DNA from 3 places in the Paenibacillus sp. FSL R5-0517 genome. Region 2 is predicted to be linked to each of the others. Evidence: predicted binding sites of a transcription regulator. Region 2 holds the regulator's gene; each other region holds the start of a gene.
The links. The regulator LexA, encoded in region 2, represses DNA repair genes until DNA is damaged. The targets are predictions, from matches to a motif close to CGAACATATGTTCG.
Positions count from the first base shown of each region.

Region 1: MKX40_RS15925 (DNA polymerase IV) is a predicted target of LexA. The motif match lies at 2,505-2,518, and genes of this name have one in related genera.
Region 3: addB (helicase-exonuclease AddAB subunit AddB) is a predicted target of LexA. The motif match lies at 4,736-4,749, and genes of this name have one in related genera.

Region 1 covers NZ_CP150235.1:3,602,229-3,609,443, forward strand. Annotated here, with positions in the region: gene lpdA (dihydrolipoyl dehydrogenase) at 1-91, opposite strand, end outside; gene MKX40_RS15905 (TetR/AcrR family transcriptional regulator) at 291-872, shown strand; gene MKX40_RS15910 (GNAT family N-acetyltransferase) at 914-1,336, shown strand; gene MKX40_RS15915 (DUF4180 domain-containing protein) at 1,350-1,718, shown strand; gene MKX40_RS15920 (acetyltransferase) at 1,855-2,355, shown strand; gene MKX40_RS15925 (DNA polymerase IV) at 2,565-3,782, shown strand; gene MKX40_RS15930 (YolD-like family protein) at 3,779-4,147, shown strand; gene MKX40_RS15935 (hypothetical protein) at 4,131-4,499, shown strand; gene MKX40_RS15940 (chromosome condensation regulator) at 4,895-5,806, shown strand; gene MKX40_RS15945 (amidohydrolase family protein) at 6,032-7,215, opposite strand, start outside.
Region 2 covers NZ_CP150235.1:4,022,326-4,029,540, reverse strand. Annotated here, with positions in the region: gene MKX40_RS17715 (aldehyde dehydrogenase) at 1-1,204, shown strand, start outside; gene lexA (transcriptional repressor LexA) at 1,312-1,938, opposite strand; gene MKX40_RS17705 (LysM peptidoglycan-binding domain-containing protein) at 2,235-2,612, shown strand; gene MKX40_RS17700 (DUF896 domain-containing protein) at 2,707-2,916, shown strand; gene MKX40_RS17695 (hypothetical protein) at 3,042-3,551, shown strand; gene MKX40_RS17690 (HAD family hydrolase) at 3,580-4,371, shown strand; gene MKX40_RS17685 (ABC transporter permease subunit) at 4,935-5,897, shown strand; gene MKX40_RS17680 (carbohydrate ABC transporter permease) at 5,910-6,782, shown strand; gene MKX40_RS17675 (extracellular solute-binding protein) at 6,880-7,215, shown strand, end outside.
Region 3 covers NZ_CP150235.1:4,887,449-4,894,663, forward strand. Annotated here, with positions in the region: gene addA (helicase-exonuclease AddAB subunit AddA) at 1-1,171, opposite strand, end outside; gene addB (helicase-exonuclease AddAB subunit AddB) at 1,168-4,671, opposite strand; gene MKX40_RS21760 (class I SAM-dependent rRNA methyltransferase) at 4,897-6,273, opposite strand; gene MKX40_RS21765 (Na/Pi symporter) at 6,643-7,215, shown strand, end outside.

The DNA.
Region 1 (7,215 bases), 420 kb from region 2:
TCATGCCTAGTTGTGACGAACGTAAAGCAGCCACATAACCGCCAGGCCCTGATCCAATGACCAGCGTATCTACGACTTCTAATAAATTCATGATTCGTACCTCCAAATTTAAAATATGATGATCGTAATATATTATAGTCATCATATTTTAAGGGAGTCAATACTCCATTTATAATCACTCTCCCTTTGCTGAAGATGGTGATATATGAATTGACATTAAATAATATGATAACTATAATATTTTAAAATACACTCACAGATACAGTCTTATATAAGGGGGAGAAGTAGGGATGCCTTATCCAAAAGGGCACAAGCTCAAAGTTCGGAACCATATTATTACCAGTGCGGCCAAAGCATTTCGAACCCATGGCGTGCGGAATATTAGTCTTCCACATATTATGAAAGGTGCTGGACTGACACATGGGGGATTTTACTCCCATTTTGAAAATAAAGATCAGCTTGTGATGGAGACCTGTCATTTCGCCATTAGTGATACCATTGCAATGCTACAGAGCATTGCAGACAAAAACAAAAACGAAGATCAGACGTCGATTGAGGCTGTCATTGATTTTTATTTAAGCTCCCTGCACCGAGATCAGACGGAAGTCGGTTGTATCTTACCAGCTTTATCGGGAGAGATTTCCCAACTATCGGAGGATATTCGACAAGCTTACACGCAGGAGTTGCAACGTTTTATCGCGTTTATTACAACTATGGCTGGGATGAATACCGCTGATGGTTATGCGTTGGTAAGCAGTATGGTAGGTACCGTTGCACTGGCACGGGCAGTTAGTGATGCGAAGTTCAGTGATGACTTGTTACAGGCAGGTCGTGTGCAGGCCAAACAAATGGTAAAGATCGGCTCCAGGTAACAACGACATTGATGACACAGAGGAAATGGGGGATTGATCGGATGATCATTAGAGAAGCCCGTATTGCAGACTATCCACAATTGAGACATATTTATTTGGATTCCCGGCGGGAGAGCTTTCACTGGGCCAATGCCGATGAGATGAGACTAGACGATTTTGACCGGGATACATCGGAAGAACAGATTCTTTTGGCAGAGAACAACGATCAAGTACTTGGATTTGCGTCACTATATGTACCTGACCGCTTTATTCATAATTTGTTTGTGCACCCAAGTGCTGCCGGCAAAGGGGTGGGAAAGCAGTTACTTCAGCAATCCGTGGTCGAACTGGGAACGCCTGTCACATTAAAATGTGTCTCGGATAATCATAAAGCACTCACATTTTATAAAAAGCAAGGCTGGAAAGCTATTGTAGAAGAAGGTGAACCTGGATCAAGATATTGGGTTCTTCAATATAAGGAATGAGGGAAAAGAAGACATGAATATCAGAAAAATAAATGAAAATGGAGTATCTATTGCTTACGTTACGAGTGATGAAGAATTAATTACCGATGTTCAATCCGCTATCGATTTTATGGCTACGGTTCGATATGAAGCCGATTGTCACCGTATTATAGTTAACAAATCTGCTGTCAGTGAAGTGTTTTTTGATCTGAAAACACGGCTGGCAGGTGAAGTGTTGCAAAAGTTCATCAATTACCAGACCAAAATTGCGATCATTGGTGATTTTTCCGGTTATACCAGTAAAAGTCTTCGAGATTTTATCTATGAAAGCAACATGGGGAACGATATATTCTTCGTAACAGAGGAAGAACTGGCTATTGAAAAGCTAAGCAAGAAACAGTGATTTAAATTAACTAGGGCGTGTCTGAAAACTCCGAAGGGAGCAGATTTTGCCGAATTTTCGTTCCAAGCAAGAAAGTTTTCTGCAGGCGTGCCGGGGCACGTCAAGGGAAAGTGACGCAGCAGGGGGCGAAAAGGCGGTGAAAGATGCAGTTCAGCGAGCTTTGAGACACGCCCTAAAGAGAGATGGAGAGATTGAGATGGATATTGTGTCATATCGGGAGCAAGATCAGGAACGACTGGTTCAGATTTGGGAGAGAGCTGTTCGAGCAACACATACATTTTTGGAGGAACAACACATTCAATTCTATCGGGATGTGGTAAGCAAAGTATTACAGGAACGGCAAGTCGAGGTGTGGGAAACTCTAGATAAAGAACATCAGCCTGTCGGTTTTATCGGGTTGCAAGATAACTTAATTGAGATGTTATTCGTCGATCCAAGTCAGCATGGACAGGGAGTTGGTCGTCTGCTGATCGAACATACTATCAAGATCAAAGGACGCCACCTGAAGGTGGATGTCAACGAACAGAATCCTGGAGCTGCACAATTCTATAGCAAAATGGGGTTTGTACAGATCGGACGCTCCGAATTCGATGGTTCTGGTAATCCGTTCCCGCTATTGCATCTGGAAATTTCATAAAGGATAAGAATGTTCCCATTGAAGTCGCTAATTTAGCGACTTTTTTTGCGAGCGTAACCTAGTATGATCTGAATCCTTCACTTGGTCCTATGCCAAATATAAATATTTACCTCTTGCATAAAGAACACATGTTCGGTTTATAATATATACAAACATACGTTCTTAAATGTACAGGAGTGATTTCAGTGTGGACTAAGCAGCGAACCATCATGCTCATTGATATGCAGAGTTTTTATGCTTCAGTCGAAAAGGCAAAAATGCCCCAATACAAAAATAGACCTCTCGCCGTTGCAGGCGATCCAGCAAGACGTTCTGGCATTATTCTTGCCGCTTGTCCATTAGCCAAAGCTAAGGGGGTATCTACCGCAGAACCACTCTGGCAGTCTCTTCAGAAGTGCCCTGAACTGATCATTGTCAGACCTCACATGCAAGAATACATTGAAGTTTCCACCCAAATTATGTCCATTATTGAGGAATTCACCGATCTGGTTGAGCCATACAGTATAGACGAATTATTCGCTGATTTTACAGGGTCTATGCATTTATTTGGTAATGATCCAATCGATTTGGCCAAACAAATTCAAGACAAAATCTATAACGAAACAGGGGTTTACGCCAGAGCGGGCATTGGTGAAAACAAAATTATCAGTAAATTGTGCTGCGATATGATTGCTAAAAAAGCGGAAGGTGGCATTTTTCACTTAAAGAAAGAGGAGTTACATCTTCACATTGGAGATAAGCCCATCCGCGATATGTGGGGGATTGGCTCAAGAATGGAAAAACATCTCTGGAAGATGGGTATCCGAACCATTAAAGACCTGGCGAATACGCCTCTTTCCAAATTAAGAAGCAAATGGGGTGTTAATGGAGAAGTCATCTGGAGGGTTGCCAATGGACTCGACAATTCGCCGGTAACGGTCAACACACATAATACACAAAAGGATATCGGAAACGGAATGACCCTGCCCAGAGATTTCACAGAAGCATGGGAGATTGAAGTGGTTATTCTCGATATCTGTACAGAAGTGTGCAGAAGAGCCCGTAAAAAGGGGCTGATGGGTAGTGTCATATCTGTGAGTGTATCGGGAGCAGATTTTGATCACCCAACCGGTTTTCACAGGCAGGTTAAACTGTCTGATCCTACAAACATAACCGTTGATGTGTGCAAAATAGCCAAACGCATATTCCATCAACATTGGGATGGGCAACCTGTGCGCCGTGTAGGCGTATCCCTATCTCAATTATCCAATGCGGATACATATCAACTATCTTTCTTCGATGATCAAGAGCAGAAACGAGCCATTGATCAGGTGATGGACAACATCAAGGATCGATATGGCGACATTGCCATTCTTCGAGCGAGCTCCATTACGGCTGCGGGCCAAGCGATCGATCGAGCATCTAAAATTGGGGGGCATTACAAATGAGCAAAAAACTGGAGGCCAATGGATTATGGGAATCGAGCCGCATGATGCTTCCACAACATAAAGAACGAATTATACAGCATCGTACTCAAATTCATGTTCAGGCGAAACCTCTGATTCATGAAGATGAGTGGGAGATTATTGCTCAACATATAGATATGTCCCTCAACTATACGTTGCGAGCCACCTTTGAAGTATTTCATGAGTCAGGCAATCGGTATATACACGGGATCGTCACTTCAGTCAGTGCCTTTGGAAAAAAAATAAAAATTGAAATGGAAAATGGATTTGAATGGGTCGATTTTGATCAACTGGTCACTGTAAAGTTTGAAGAAGGAGGAGGTGTGTACGGTGAGACAAACTTCTGAGGAACTTGCACTCGTCAAGAGGCTGGTTGAGCTTCCGTATCTTTTAGGTGCTCTGGAGGTAGATAAGCATAAAATATACGCTTCAAACTTTAAGATGAAATCGGTGTATATTGATTACCTGGACGGTACTCAAAAGAAAATTGCTTTAGAGATGTACAAGTCAAAACAAAGTTTAAAGGAACATCATATAAAAATCATTGAAGAGGAGAGATCCGAGCTGAGTTTAACAGTAAATTATTCGGTAAGAGGTTACCTTCACAAAATGACTCTATTGTGGAGCAAAGTGAAAGTGGATGTGACCTTAATGCTTACTGAACATATGAGCGTTGATATTACTGATATGCCAAGATAAACATAGAGTTAGAGCAGAATACGGTATATAACGGCATAAGGTGGATATAATACAGCTATAACCATTGTTTTCTTCTCCCGATTTGGGTAAACCGACCTTTGAAATTGAAGGGTCGGTATTTTTTGTCTTAAATTTTGTGATTGGCATATTAACCATATAAAATGAGAGAACTCAAGATTCAGTTACATACAGATAGATACATTTATCCATATTGTTCCGTCCCGAAACAAGAATTTATCCTTCAGAAGAATGGTATCAACATATCTGGATAGCACGGCATGGTTCCATTATCTTGACAGCCAGGAGTATTATAATACAACGTTGAATAAGAGTAGTACGTTGGTAACTCACCGTTGAACAACGAAAGATTTTAATGGGTGGAGGGGAGGAAAGTTATGGACTACAATTCACGGAAGGTAGCAGTGTTTGAGACAGAAGGGTTCCGTAACTGTACTGTAGCGGCAGGTCGCCGTCATACCGTCGCTCTTAAATCTGACGGAACAGTCATAGCCGTGGGTGATAATAAATACGGTCAATGTGATGTAAGCGATTGGTCCCATATCGTCGCCGTTGATGCCGGTAATGTTCATATGGCTACGAACACAGGTAATGCTCATACCGTTGGTCTTAAATCTGATGGTACGGTAACAGCTATAGGTTGGAATAAGCATGATCAATGCAATGTAAGCGAATGGCGCGATATCGTAACCATTTCAGCAGGTTGGTGCCGTACTGTTGGGGTTAAATCAGATGGCACCGTGGTTGCGGTGGGGCGAAATAATGAAGGGGAATGCAACGTGAGCAGCTGGCATGATATTATATCGGTCACGACGGGGGACTGGCATACAGTTGGTCTAAAAATAGACGGTACGGTAACAGCAGTTGGTAACAATAAATATAACCAATGTAGCGTAAACGACTGGGGCGACATGTTGACTGTTTCGGCAGGGTATCTTCATACGGTTGGGCTTAGATCGGATGGCAAGGTAGTGGCTACGGGTAGAAATCATGAAGGGGAATGCGACGTAAGCGGTTGGCTCGATATTGTCGCAGTTGCAGCGGGAAGTTATCATACCGTTGGTCTTAAGTCTGACGGTACAATGGTTGCTGTGGGTTCTAATAAACATCAACAATGCGACGTAAGGGGCTGGCATGACATTAGAGCTATTTCAGCGGGCTGTGCCCACACAATTGGATTGAAATCGGATGGTACGATGGTTGCTGTGGGTGATAATGATTATGCACAATGTGATGTAAGCGGATGGAGTAACATCCAACAATATCATTTCAACAAGGAAACGAATTGAACAACTCTCAGGACCCGTGCTGTCTTTTAAGATAACATGGGTTTTCTATTTATACTGCAAAAGAGGATTGCCATCTCAGTAGGAGACAAACCAAAGTCCCGTTGAATCCAAAGCTGTATGCTCCTTAAGTAGAGGGGGAGAGTAGATTAAAGTCGAAGAGGGACTGCATTTTGCATTCCCTCTTCTTAGTGATTTTACAATTAGGAAGATATAATCTTCTAGTTTTTAGCCTAGTTTTCGCGAACCATTGAACCACACGGATTGGATTGACAATGTATCTGAAATATTAGTGATCGGATCACCGTTTATGAGAATAAGATCAGCACGTGCACCTTCGGTAATCCGGCCACGATCATGTAGACCAAAGCAACGGGCCGGTTTGGAAGTAGCCGACTGAAGAGCTTCGATCGGAGTGAACCCAGCCTTCACCAGCAGCTGCATTTCGTGGTGAACACTGGCCCCATGAGCAAGGCCACCAAGGTTCGGAACGGGAACCGGTGCGACATCCGTCCCTACAAGAATATCAACTCCGGCACGGTGAAGATCCATCACATTTTTAAAGCTGTTCTCCATATTGCCATGTGGGAACGTATTGAAGCTTGAGTTCAAGATATCGATCCAATCTGGACTTAATTTGGAATGAACTCGTGGATCATTAGCCAATTCCGATGCCGGATTACCTATAATCGATGAATTCAACACCAAGCACGGTGTAACAAAAGCTCCAGAATCAGCTATGGATTTGACCAATTCGGACGTGTACTCGGGTCTGTCGATAAACAAGTGCCCCAAACCGTCGACTCCAAAATCGATGGCTGCTTTCGATGAAAGAGCCGTCAAAACGTGGGCAATAACCAACTTATCAAATTTGTGGGCTTCAGTAACGGCTGTTTTTAGGATCTCATCACTTAGAACAGGCAGGCCAGGTGCACCCATAACCGTTCCTTCTTCAATCATGATCTTAATATAGTCGGATCCATTCTCCACTTGGGTATGCACATGTTTGATCGCTTCTTCAACCGTCGTCACTTGAGGTATTTCGTCGTGATCGTGAGCGTAGGCGGCCAACATGGCTTCCCGGTCTTCCTCCGATAACTTCTCCAGTTCCTTTAATACGAATTCAGGTATTTCATCTCCATCAGGCAGTAATTCATCTGGGTGCCCACCAGGAGCGGTAATCGCCGTACCAGCAGATCGGACGTCTGCGATGTCATCGACATTTTTTAGCTGAATTTCGCGCCCTCTTTTAGTAAAGTCGCCGTTCATTTCGAGTTCTGTTGTAACGCCGAATTTTAAGGCATCCCGTAATCCGCCAATTGAGGTATGGACATGTGCATCAATCAGGCCGGGTATTAATGTCGCATTTTCTCCATCGATAATTGTTGCGTCGCTTGGAATGTCTCCGCCCA
Region 2 (7,215 bases):
TAGAAAAGGAATCGAAAAGTATCAGCAACGGATTCAAGATGCACTTCGGGCGGATCTGAACAAATCCGAGGCCGAAGCTTACGGTTCCGAGATTCGCATTGTTCTGGGTGAATTGGATTTTGCATTAGAACATCTGGAGGAATGGGCTGCGCCAAAACAAGTCCCAACCAATTCAGCTATGCCGGATGGGGTGAGCACCATTTACCCTGAACCATACGGAGTGGCTCTTATTATTGCACCTTGGAACTATCCTTTCCAACTGGCGTTTGGTCCACTGATTGGAGCAATTGCAGCCGGTAACTGTGCAGTTATCAAGCCTTCTGAATTAACACCAGCCGTATCTCGTCTGACGTATGATCTTATTCAGGAGATCTTTCCTCAAAAGTATATTGCCGTTATGGAAGGGGAAGTCGAAGCCAGCACAGCATTGTTGAAAGAGAAGTTTGATTATATTTTCTTCACAGGCAGTACGGGTGTTGGTCGCATTGTTATGAGGGCAGCTGCGGAGCACCTGACTCCTGTAACTCTTGAATTAGGCGGTAAGAGTCCTGCTATTGTCCATAGTGACGCAGATCTGAAGCTGGTAGCTCAGCGTATTGTTCGTGGTAAGTTCCTGAATGCAGGGCAAACATGTGTTGCTCCGGATTACTTGCTTGTGCATGAACAAGTTCATGATGAATTGATTAATCTGATTGGCGCAGAGGTCAAAGATAAATTTGGGGATGATGTGTTACAGAATGCTGATTTCCCGCATATTGTCAACGCGCGTAACTTTGATCGGTTGTCGAAATTTCTTACAGATGGCAAAACGCTGATAGGTGGACGGTCTGTGCGTGAGCAGTTGCTGATTGAGCCGACTGTACTTGGAGATGTGAACTGGGATTCACCTGTCATGCAAGAAGAGATCTTTGGTCCGATTCTTCCCATATTTACGTACAGCGACCTGAATCCCGTGCTGGATGAGATTGTTCGCCGGCCAAAACCATTGGCACTATATCTCTTCACACAGGATGAGCAACTACAGGATCAGGTGCTGAATCAAGTTTCCTTCGGTGGGGGATGTATTAATGACACGCTTTCTCATATGACTTCGCATTATCTTCCGTTTGGTGGTGTAGGAGAGAGTGGTATGGGCTCATATCACGGACAACAGAGCTTTGATGTGTTCTCGCATCACAAGAGTGTTCTGAAACGCAGTGAATAATTAGCAGATAAAACAATATAAACATAAAAAGAGGTTGTCCTGTTCATCAGGGCAACCTCTTTTTGTATTCAGTGTATTGCATCTAGTTTTGTTACTCAGGTTAGTTATTAATGAATATCTCGGAAAAGGCCAATGACTTTACCCAGAATACTAACGTGTTTCAAACGTAAAGGCTCGAAGGTCGCATTCTCCGGTTGAAGGCGAATATGATCTTTCTCTTTATAGAACGTTTTCACTGTAGCTTCATCGTCTTCAGTCATTGCCACTACGATATCACCGTTATCAGCAGTTTGCTGTTGACGGACAATAACGTAATCTCCGTTAACGATTCCTGCTTCCACCATACTATCTCCGACTACCGAAAGCATAAACACTTTCTGTTCACCTACATAATGTGTAGGAAGAGGGAAGTAGTCTTCAATGTTCTCGGTTGCAGTAATTGGAACTCCGGCTGTAACCTTACCAACGACAGGAATACGTGCAACGCTATGAGCAAATTGATGAGAATGCTCAGATTCTTCCTGGCTCAAAAGCTCAATGGCTCTTGGCTTGGTAGGGTCGCGTCGGATCAAACCTTTTTTCTCCAGGCGATCCAAATGTCCATGTACTGTTGAGCTGGAAGCCAGTCCAACAGCTTCACCAATTTCCCGTACGGAAGGAGGATACCCCTTCAACCGGACTTCATTTCGTATAAATTCCAGAATTGCCTGCTGCCTGCTGGATATCTTCGACATACCGTATCAACCCCATTTTAGTAACGTTTGGGAAAATTATAACATAGAACCTCCGTTCGTACAAACATAAGTTCTAAATAAAATGGCATATAATCAGTGTTTTTTAACTTATAAAACAGAATTTGTTCAAAAGTGAGAGCAAAATACTGCAAATGCTTCGCAGAAGGGTTTGAATTAAGATATTTCTCCTTCAAAAAATAAGCGAACAATTGTTCTAAAAATCTATTGAACAAAACAAGTGTTCGTGTTATATTGATTTCAATAGATAGGAACAAACGTTTGGAGGCGGGTATTTAATGAGATATTCAACTTATCAAAGTATTTATGAACCGATGAATTCGGAACTGGTGAAGTCTAACATAGGGAACTACAAGAAGGTTTTAGCGCGTTTCAAGATTTCTTCATGGATATTAAAGGTAGCCATCACTTCTTTGATTATATTTATTGGATGTAGCACTGTATTAACGGTATTTGCTGGCAATGAGAATGATGTTCTGCCTGGAGGAAAGATAGCCGTTTCACAAGGGGAAACATTATGGAGTATTTCTTTGGAACATAAACCGACTAATATGGATACACGTATATATATAGAAGCAATTAAGAAAGTGAATCAACTTCAAGCGACTTCGATCCAAGTGGGACAAGTACTAACTCTACCGCAATTCGCAGAATAAAAGCACATCAATGAGAGTTAACGCGTGTCAGCTTGACAAGCAGCCTTTATCATGGCAAAGTTAATATGACTTTGTATTTTTGGAGGGGACAAGCTTGGATATAGATAGTCTGGTAGCACGTATTAACGAATTGGCTCGTAAGCAAAAGTCCACTGGATTGTCGGCGGAAGAACTTGCTGAACGTGCCGAGCTAAGAGAGATTTATTTGAGTAATATTCGCAGCAATTTCAGACAACAACTGGATACCATTGAGATTGTTGATGATGAGAATGACAAAGGCCACCAAGGCAAACTCAAACACTAACGAAACCTAATGATATCATTATGATATTTAGGTTTCTTCCTGTTATTCTGAGTATGCAATTTATAGGGGGAAATGTTGGTTTACAGTTATGTAAGCCGATACAAAGACACATAAGGGGGATTCTCATGTCGCGTTCGTTCGAGAGAACGGTTAAGAAAAATTCCAAGCAGTTAAATCAGCAACGCAAAAAAAGTGGTCAGCCCATCACAGGTACACCAGGTGAAGAAGTCTTTAAGGGACGTAGCCTTTTGTTCCCTATATTTTTGATCGGTCTCGCCTTTTTGTATCTGTTTATGAGCACGTTCCTTGTGCAAGCTCCGATGACAACCTGGGACTGGGTGACGATGCTGCTTTACGTATTTTTGGCAGTCATCTTCATGCTTCGTCGTCCATACATCAAGATCAGCAGTAATCGGATTATAACGACAAAGGGTAATCGTGAACGTTCAATCGGGGTTGAAGATATTGTCAAATTCAGAATTGAACCAGGCACAGTTGTTATCGAACATAAAAGTCGCGGGAAAAGATGGGTGTTCACCAAGTTATTGAATCGTTACGATACAGATGCGATTGCAGAACGTTTGCTGAAGTTTGCAAAAGCACACCAGATCACCGTGGAAACGATCGATAAGTAATTATTGCATAAAGGGGTAGATGATCGGAATGGCGTTAAAAGCGATTTTGTTCGACCTGGATGATACTTTATTGTGGGATGAGCGCAGTGTTCGAGAAGCATTTCATGAGACTTGTCTAATTGCAGCACAAGAGACTGGGGTCAAACCGGAGGAACTTGAAGAAGCTGTTCGTAACGAGGCACGTGCACTGTATGAATCTTATGAGACCTTTCCTTTTACCAAAATGATTGGAATCAATCCGTTTGAAGGCCTTTGGGCCAACTTTACTGGTGGGGATCAAGCTGAGTTCCGTCAGTTGGAACAACTTGCTCCAGCTTATCGTAAAGAATCCTGGCGTCGTGGCTTGTTGAAGTTGGGTATAGATCGGGAAGATCTTGCTGAACAACTGGCCGTGCAGTTTGGAGTAGAACGTAGATCCAGACCTCATGTGTACGAAGAAACGATGGATACTTTGCGTCAATTACAAGGGAAATACAAACTTTTGCTGTTAACGAACGGTTGTCCTGCTTTGCAACAAGAGAAGTTGGATGGTGTACCTGAATTGACTCCTTTCTTTGATGAGATTGTTATCTCGGGTAACTTTGGAAAAGGAAAACCAGATCCGTCCATATTCGAGCATGCTTTGAGTAAACTGGGTGTTAAACCCGAAGAGAGCATGATGGTTGGGGACAAGTTGACGACGGATATTCGTGGTGCTCTATCAGCAGGCATCCAAGCCGTATGGATTAACCGTGAGCATAAGACCAACAATGAAACGTATGCGCCTGACCATGAAATTACGCATTTATCCGAATTAGATCAACTTATTGCTAAGTTCTGAGCAAATCAGCCATAACATCTTTCCTCAGCACTATGAAACATTGGAAGCTTCAATGAACGATGATATCGTTCTTGAAGTTACCAATGTTTTTTTAATTTGAGTAAATTAACTAAGTTGCCTTGTTAAATGAGATTTCCATTTATTTTGCTAAAAGTTATTGAAATTAGGGGGGAGCTGGATTAAAATATAACTAACATACTAGTATGACTAGTATTTAGATTATTCTGAGCAATTTCTTTTGACTTAATTCATTTGAATTCATTTGAATGGAAGCGAGGGTTGTTGCTAATTATTTCTTATTTGTTGTAAGCGCTTTATACACTTCGAAGACCTTCTTTCGATTTGGAGATCACACCAATTATTAAGTGCTAATGCATGATGTGAAGCACCTTGGATTGAGTGATTTTACATAAAATATCAAAATGATATCGCTTACATTGGGCTGTACTCTATTTCGTGGTGGGGGTGAAATTGAAGGATTGGTTGTTTTCTACCAAAGAAGCGATGGGAATTGCTCATGAAATAGTTTATATCTATCAAGTCCTGGATTGGAGTGAAAACACATGGAGTCGGAAACCGCTAAAACAACGTTAACCATGACATCTTTACGTAAAGAAAGCAGATTACGAACGGCAGCAACTTTGTTCCGCAAAGACTGGCAGTTGTATTCACTATTAATCCTTCCCATCATCTATCTCCTTATTTTTAAATATGGGCCGATGATCGGAAATGTAATTGCGTTCAGACGCTTTGTTCCCGGAGGAAGTATATTTGGAGAAACGTGGGTTGGGTTAAGATACTTCAAAATGTTCATTGAGGACCCTACCTTCTGGAGAGTATTTGGTAACACGCTGATGTTGGGCGGACTCGGTTTGCTCTTTACATTCCCGGTTCCAATCATTTTTGCCTTGATGCTTAACGAAGTGAAGAGTAAACGATTCAAAAAGTTTGTTCAAACCGCGTCATATCTGCCTCATTTTCTGTCCATCGTTATCGTGGCGGGTATGATCCTGCAACTGACAGCAGTGAATGGTTCCATTAATGGACTGGTAGCTTTCTTCACTGGAGACAATATTCCTTTTATGCAGCGGGCGGAGTGGTTTCGAACAATCTATATCACTTCTGAGGTATGGCAGGGTATGGGTTGGGGAGCAATTCTGTATCTGGCTGCACTGACAACCATAGATGATTCTCTGTATGAAGCTGCACGTATCGATGGTGCCAATCGGTGGAAGCAAACGATTCATGTAACGATACCAGGGATCTTGCCAACGATTGTGACATTATTGATTTTGAACATGGGTAATTTCCTTGCTGTTGGATTCGAAAAAATCTTACTCTTGTACAATCCGCTAATCTACGAGACATCTGATGTCATCTCGACTTACCTGTATCGGGTCGGACTGGAATCCAGTAACTTCAGTTATGCTACCGCAATTGGCTTGTTCGAATCGCTGATCGGTCTGATTCTGGTGTTCTCCGTAAATGCGATCTCACGCAGACTGACACAAAGAAGCTTATGGTAAAGGAGGAGCATCATGCAGGAATCCAGATCTTACAAGGTATTTAAAGTATTCAATGTTATCTTTCTGCTGTTCGTGGTATTTATAACGCTCTATCCATTCTTAAATGTCGTGGCTCAATCCTTCAGTAGTGAGTCGTATATTAATTCGGGAAAAGTTAGTCTATTCCCAAGAGGGTTCAATGTGGAGACGTACAAGACGATCTCACGTGACAGCATGTTCTGGACGAATTATAAAAATACGATTATCTACACCGTGGTAGGTACATTAATCTCCATGTTCATGACGACTATTTTCGCATATGCCCTGTCCAAAAAGAGATTAATGGGTCGCAAGTTTCTGACCATGTTCGCCGTATTCACCATGTTCTTCAGTGGTGGATTGATTCCAAACTATGTGTTGATTAATTCCCTTGGGTTCAACAACACCATGTGGGCACTTGTTGTTCCTGGCGCAATTAGCATATACAACATGCTGATCATGAAATCATTTTTTGAAAATATGCCTGAAGAACTGGAGGAAGCTGCCTCGATTGACGGTTTGAACACTTACGGAATCTTGTTACGCATTATTTTGCCACTAAGTAAAGCAGTTATGGCAACCATGGTGCTGTTCTACGCAGTGGGCCATTGGAATTCCTGGTTCCCAGCCTTTCTGTATTTGGACAAAAAAGAACTGTTCCCGGTCACCATTTATCTGCGCAATATGATTGCAGGAGCGACAAGTGGGGCGTCTGCCGGTGCAACCTCAGCGGATAACCTGACACAGATTGCTGCCAATATTAAATCAGTAACGATGGTATTAACCATTCTGCCGATACTCACCATCTATCCATTTGTCCAAAGATACTTTGTAACCGGAATCATGTTAGGGTCTGTCAAACAGTAAAAAGCAGCAGCTAGAGTAATTCACATGATTAATTTTTAGATGTTGTTTAAAGTTAAAGGCAAAGTCAACCTAAACCAAATTCAGGGGGATAACCTAAATGAATCAAAAGCCACGTAAGTTTGTTGGTAAAATGGTGTTGGCAACAATGATGACCTTCGTTCTGGCAGCATGTAGCAGCGATACTGGAGCTGGAGGCGACGTCACGGAAGTTCAAACCAAGGCAGCGATGGAAACGTACAATGTTGGGGATACATTCAAGGCGACCGAGCCATTTAATCTATCCATACTATACAGTGATCATCCTATTTATCCTTATAAAAAAGACTGGTTACTTTTCGATAAAATTACCGAACTGACGGGTGTTACGCTTGAGCCAACGATTGTTCCCATGAGTGACTACTCTCAGAAGAGATCCCTTCTAATTAGTTCAGGC
Region 3 (7,215 bases), 870 kb from region 2:
GCGTTGAATCCTCATGTCGCAAAATGTGAAGACAATAATGCTCCAGATCACTGAAGTCCACTTGCCCACGTTCCTGTTTGGCCTGCCGATAACGTTCTCCAAATGTACTCACCAGCCTCGAAAGTTCCTTCATGAGTGGTGCCGCCTGCTCCAGCTCCTGCCAGAACGAAAACGCACTTCTTCCGAACAAGGAGCCTTTCAGGTCGGAAACTGCCTTTTTCGCAGCCTCTCGGAGTTCCTTCACTTGATCCTGTAAAGCCGGGTCCGTTTGATCCTTTTTGCAGGGTTTCAGTTTGCCAAATGCAGCGGGTTGAAACACTTCGGGCAACCTTTCCCACGGCATAACCTGGATCGCAGACAGCAGCTCCTCCACCATCACCAGATCTTCTTTTAACGTATCTGCATACGGTGCAGGTCCTTCCGGCTGCATGGAAATATGGATGCCTTGGCGGAGCAGTCCTGCTGCACCACTTAAAGCAAGAGCAGCATCACGCATAATACTCTGAACCCATGCTGAATGCCCCAGCTCCTCCACACTCTCCACCTGAAAAGCGGATGCCATCTCTGAGAGCCAATGATCCGGCCAGGAATGGCTGCGGGAGAAATCATACAAGCGTTGCACCAGTCGATGCATGGCATCATCGTTTCGTTCTCCACTGAACCAGTCCACCAATTCACGGAATGTACTGCCTTCATCTTCTTCACCATACTTTTCCTCGAAGAGTTCTTCCAGCAGTTCCTGCCGCATGATTTCCGCTTCATTTTCATTCAGGATACGGAAAGCCGGGTTCAACGGAATTTGCTGATAGTACCGGCGAATGACTTCCATACAGAATGAATGCAATGTTGTAATGGATGCCCGCCCAAGCAGGGACAGCTGCTTACGCAGATGTTCTTCTCCAGGCTGTTCTTCAAGCGCACGTTCCAGTGCTTCCCGAATCCGTTGTTTCATCTCGGCGGCGGCGGCTTTGGTAAACGTAGCTACAAGCAAACGATCCACACTGAATCCTTGGGAGGGATCTGCGATCTTGCGAATAATACGTTCAACCAATACGGCTGTTTTGCCCGATCCCGCCGCAGCAGCAACCAGAATATCTTCTCCGCTTTCCGAGATCGCACTCCACTGATTGTCACTCCAGAAGCTTCCTTCCGGTTTAGGCATATTCGTCATGATGTTTCCCCTCCCTTGGTGTGAGATAACATATCCCAGATTTGCTGTTTGCCCGGTTTGGCAAGCAGATTATATTCATTTCCTTCTATATTCTCATCAAACTGACAAACAGGCTTATATGGACAGAACGTGCATGCCACTTCCTGCTGAATACGATAAGGCTCAATCGCCACATCCCCATCCGTAATCCGGGTACCAATCTCGCGGATGTTACTGCGAACTGAAGCAAGCAGCGTATCCCATTGCTCTGGCGTAGCTACAGCGGCGCTGCTATAAAAGCTGCCATCTGCTTTAAGAGCAACCGGAATTATGGCCGAATATCCCTTATCCAGGGTATTGTCCATTTGCGCGATAGCATCCCGGTCCGCCAGCAGCAGACCTTTCATTTTGAACCGTTTCAGCAGTTCTTGTCCGGCTTGCTCCGATGTCATACCGTTTGCGGATTGCAACAGCGGGTTATGCACATGGAAATACAGCGTTCCTCCAGGCATCGCCGTTTCTCCAAGCCATTCCTCGGCAGCACTAAGCAGCACCTCCAGATAGGTGAGCATCTGCAATGACAGACCATAGTACACTTCATGCAGCTTGAGGTCCGTCTGGCTCGACTTATAGTCAATGACACGGAGGAGCAGACCATTCTCGCCTTCTGCTACATCCACACGGTCAATCCGACCCACGATTTCCATCACACAGCCGTTCTCCAGTTCAAAACGCAGTGGCGGCAGTGTTTTATCCGGTCCAAAATCAAGCTCCAACCCAATCGGTTCAAAACTTCCACGTCTGGACTGTTCCCCGAGAATAACAGATGCCCGGCTAACAATGTCCTTCAATTTGCGGAAAATATAACCGTATCGCTTGGTGCTTAACAAAATCTCCCCTTGCAGCTGTGGAGCAATCTGCTCCACCGTTTGCTCGGCTTCCTGACGGCATTGGTCTGGAGTCAAACTGCCCCAACTACGATTTTCTTCGCGCAACCGCATAGCCAGCTGGCTTAGTGCAGCATGAAATAATTGTCCGATATCAGGAGCCTGAAGGCGGTACAATTGCCTTTCTTTGAGACGCAGCCCGTGCGAAGCAAAATGGGAGAATGGACAAGCTACGAACCGCTCCATTCGCGAGACACTCGTCCTTACCTCTGTGCCATACAATCTGCGACTGGTGGCTGTACGTAGTGGCAATGCCCGATTACGATAAAAGATTGATCCCATCAACCGTTCCAGCTGAGGTCTGCTTGTCTCCTGAGATACATGCCAATTGTAGACCGCCCACCACATTTCAGGGATGTCTTCTCCGCGACGCCATTTACGCAATTGTCCAATGAGCGCAGACAGACTCTGACCCGGATGGGTGACATACGACCAATGGGATTCTTCCGAGTTCACAACCGGTGGTTGGGCAAGCAATGGCTGTTCTTGTAGACCAAACATTTTCCGTACATGGCGGACAATCTCGGAAGGAAGCAGTGCTTTTCCCTCATCATCAGCAACCGGGTAACTCAACCACAATTGGTTGCTTGCCGCTGTAAGTGCCGTATAGATCAGAAAACGTTCATCCAACATTTGCCTCGTTGCACCTGGTCCAAGCGCTACACCTCTTTCCGTCAATAACGCTCTCTCCAGTTCCGTTAATACGCCATCATCCTGAGGTACAGCTGGCAATTCACCATCAACTGCACCAAGGATAAATACATATTTGATATCCTGAAGACGTGTACGGTCCATGGAACCAACCAATACCTGATCAAGTGCGGGTGGTACCAGACCCAGCTTCAGTTCCGTTAATCCGGTCTCAATCATCCCGGCAAACAGAGTGATATCCAACCGTTCATTGCCCATCATATCTACCATCTGATCCAATAGATCCAGCACAGCTCCCCACATCTGCCGATGTTCTCTCGACCGTTCTGGGTCACCTTGAGTCTTAGCTTCAGCAGACATCTGTTCCAGCTTCCATGGAATCTCGGCCTCTTCCAGCAGTCTGTATAGTGCCTCGCATTGAGCTTTGGCTGTCTTTGCTTTTTTCATCCGTTTCTCAAAAGCACCCAAGGCATCTGTAATGACCGCTCGACAACGCTCCATTAAAGAAAGCATTTGGTCCCGTCCACGACTACGGCCATCCTGACCATTGTCTTCCAGCGACAGGCTGGGTACATACTTCCACGGCTTGCCGTCAGTCCAGCGATACCCATGAATACCACAAGCCAGCACATAATTCTCAAGTTGGTCCATATCTTCACGAGTGATGGAACCATCACGCGGAAGCAGCAGATCCGTTTTGACACAGCGAAATACATCCTCGTAACGCCAGTGGCGCCGAACAATATCCAGTGCGGAACGGATAAATTCGGATAATGGGTGATGAAGTTCATTTCTTCTGCGGTCCAGAAAGACAGGTACACCATAGTCCCTGAATAGCGGTTCAGCTATATCAGCGTAGGTATCCAACTGACGAACAAGTACTGCCATATCCCGATAACGCGCACCTTCGTTTTGCGCCAGACGCCGCATCTCACGGAGTGCTCCCTCCATCTCAGCTCGTCGGTTCTCCGCTGCAACTAGGCGGATTCCTGAATCAGTACCATCACCTTTCCAACGAATTCGGCGGTCAAAACCAGCCTCCAGATGAGCAAGTCCCGGACGATCCTTGTATCTAGGTGGAATCTCCGAATCTAGCACGGTGATATCCCTCGGTACACCCAGTTCTTCAGCCATCCCTTTCAAACGCGCATATGCACTTGCCGTTGGATAGAACAGTTCCAGTTCTCCAGGCAGTGCGCCGTGATCATATTGACGATCCAATGTCAGTGCAATCGTCACGGAAGAGCACTGCAACATCAGGCGACCGATCACACTCATCTCCTGTGGCGTGAATCCCTGAAAACCATCAATCCAGATCTGAGCATCCTGCAGCAATGTACTTTCAGACAGGCGCTCTGTCAGTTCGGTCAACGTATCTTCATCATCAATATATAAATTGGTCAGTTCCTGTTCATAGTCACGATAGATCAGATTCAAGTCATGCAACTTGTCCTCCAGAATTGGCGAAGAGGATGAGGTATACCCTCCAGACAACCCTTCTTCCAGCAAAGATGGATCAACTTCATAACGTTTAAACTCACTATATAAGTCATTTAATTCGCCTATAAAACCCAGCTGGCTGCCAGATGCACCAAACAGCTTCAATTCTTCCTTACGACGCTGGATGACCTTATAGAGCAGCATCTTTTTGCCTTCGGCTCCGATTGGAATACGAGCAGAACCGCCTGCTTCCTGCATTATGCGGTAAGCTAATCGGCGAAAGCCGAGCACTTCTGCACGCATGGTACCTTTAATTGCTCCAGAAGACACCAATGCCTGCTCTGTTCGAAAGGAACTCTGTTCGGGAACGAGTAAAATCAAAGGTTTACCTTGCGGCTCCTTTTGAAGTAAGGATGTAATTTCCCGGGTAATCAGCGAGCTTTTGCCGCTGCCTGCCCGGCCAATAAGAAAACGAACGGACATGTCTAATCCTCCAAACCACACGTACAAGATTTTAATTCCCAGTATAACATATCTGACTTGGTTCGGAACATACGTTTGCCACTATCCGGTAAAACCGGAGATTCTCTCCGTTAACACGGCAAAAAGCCCGCAGCTGTTCACACTGCGGACTGTTAACCGAAAGTATCATTCATTTAAACTTCACTTTATCTCACGAAGGATTAAAAAAAGTAAAAAGAGACTTCTCTAATTCTTTTTGCTACGCACCTCGAAAATAGCAAATTTGAGGTAATGTCCTTCATCCACGCCCAAAATTTGCGGGTGGTCCTTACCTGCAGCCTTCCAGTCGATTAGACGAAGCACTTTGCCAGCATCTTCCGCTGCATCAGCAATCGTATCCAGGAAGAGGTCTGGACGCATGTGGTATGAACAGCTGGCGGTTACCAAATATCCGCCCTCATTGACCAGTTTCATTCCTTGCAGGTTGATATCCTTATATCCACGGCATGCGCCTTTGACTGCTGATTTCGTCTTGGCAAACGCTGGGGGATCGAGGATCACTACATCAAACGTTTTACCGCCAGCTGCAAGCGCTTTGGAAGTATCTACTTTTTGTTCGCCAGCACGCGCACGTGCAGTACGTTCATCCAGTCCTTTCACTTGTTCACGCAAGTACTGGAATGCATCGGCAACTACGAATTCGACACGGTCGGTGAAACCATTCAGTTCGACATTCGTTCGTGCACTTTCAATGGCATGCTCCGATATATCAAGACAAGTCACTTTCTTGGCTCCATATTTGCAAGCATTTAACGTGAAGCTGCCCGTGTGTGAGAAGCACTCCAGTACGGTGGCACCATCCCAATAAGGGAATGTAACTACCTTACCGCTTTTATTCACAGGCAAGAGCTGCTCTGTGCCGTCCTGCTCAGTCGTTTGGAGTGTGATTCCACTCTTATAGCCCCAACCCTTCATAAGCGGTTCGATCGCTGCACGATTCTCACGTTGGTCGAAGAAGTAACCTGTCTTCTGTCCTTCCACGATATCGACTTTAATGAGTAGTCCATTCTCGGTAACGGTGACATGTCTTGGGCATTCTCCATACAGTGGACCTTTGGTCTGCTCCAAACCTTCCAGTTCACGAATTGAGACGTCACTGCGCTCATATATGCCTTCAGGCTGCATCACTTCAATGAGTGCTTGAACGATGGCTTCACGGCAACGATCCATGCCAAGTGTAAGCAACTGTACAACGAGGATGCTACCGAATCGGTCAACGATCAATCCGGGCAGAAAATCAGCTTCCCCATAAACGAGACGGTACGCTTCTCCATCCTGGATAAAACGTTCCCGATGACGCAAGCAATCGCGAAAACGCGCTACAAAGAATGCCGTATCCATCTGTTCGGACTCCAGGGGTTGATAAGCTACAACCCTTACCGTGATCTGAGATGCGGGATTGTAATAACCTGTCGCCAGATAGCGACCTTGATGATTCAATACATTGACCAGATCTCCCGGCTCCGGGTTTCCGTCAACCGAGGCAATTTCGTTGTTAAAAATCCATGGATGTGCATGTTCAAGCCGCTTTTTGCGACTGCGTTCGAGTGTAACTGATGGCAAGGTAGATCCACTTCCTTTTATTTAATAGTTCAAAAGACAGGTTTGGTGCGGCGCGTAGGTGGCGTTTCGGTTACGAATCGATCTTCCGATCGCTGTTGTCTCCAGATTTTTTTGATTCCCTTCTTTAAAGGGAAAATCCGGGGATAAAGGCGAGCGCTTCGCTTCTTCGGTAACAATTTCGTCTTCTTCGCTACGTTTGCACGAATCACCGTATCTTTCGAATTGGGGCGGGTAATTTAGACGCATTCCGTAATTTTGAATGAGGGAACGGAATGGTCCGGTTCCCTCTGAATTCCTTTAGGCTTGTCATGGTTGTCTTTTCTTACTCATAGGATGAGGTAAGGAACCGGACGGAAGGAATGATGTTCTATGTTTAGAGATGTGATATTGCCCCTACTCTATGGGCTTATTATCTTTTTTGGTGGCATGAAGCTGATGGAGACGGCCTTGCAGCGCATGGCAGGGCCCATGTTGGCAGGTTGGCTCAATCGTGCCACCTCTGCTCCGTGGAAAGGCATGGCCTTCAGTGCAGGTGCAACGGCCTTGTTACAGAGCAGTACGGCGGTCACCGTACTTACCATTGGACTGGCGAATGCCCGATTAATTACCTATGGACGCACACTCGGCATCATCCTTGGTACCAACATCGGGACTTGTCTGACGACGGAGCTGGTGGGACTGCAGATCGGACGCGCTTCCCTGCCATTGCTTGTCCTGTCGCTGACGGGCTGGGCCATGTTTGTTGTGCTTGGTGAACGCAATCTGGCCGCGCCTGAGAGCACACGCCGGACTTTGTTTAACATCCAGTACAGCTTCCTGGCAGCTGCGGGATTTGCACTTGTCATGACAGGCATACAGGTGATGCAATCCATTGCCTTACCCTTGCGGAGCATGGGTGTATTTCAATGGTTTCTCGACCGCTCGGCCGACAGCCTGTGGTGG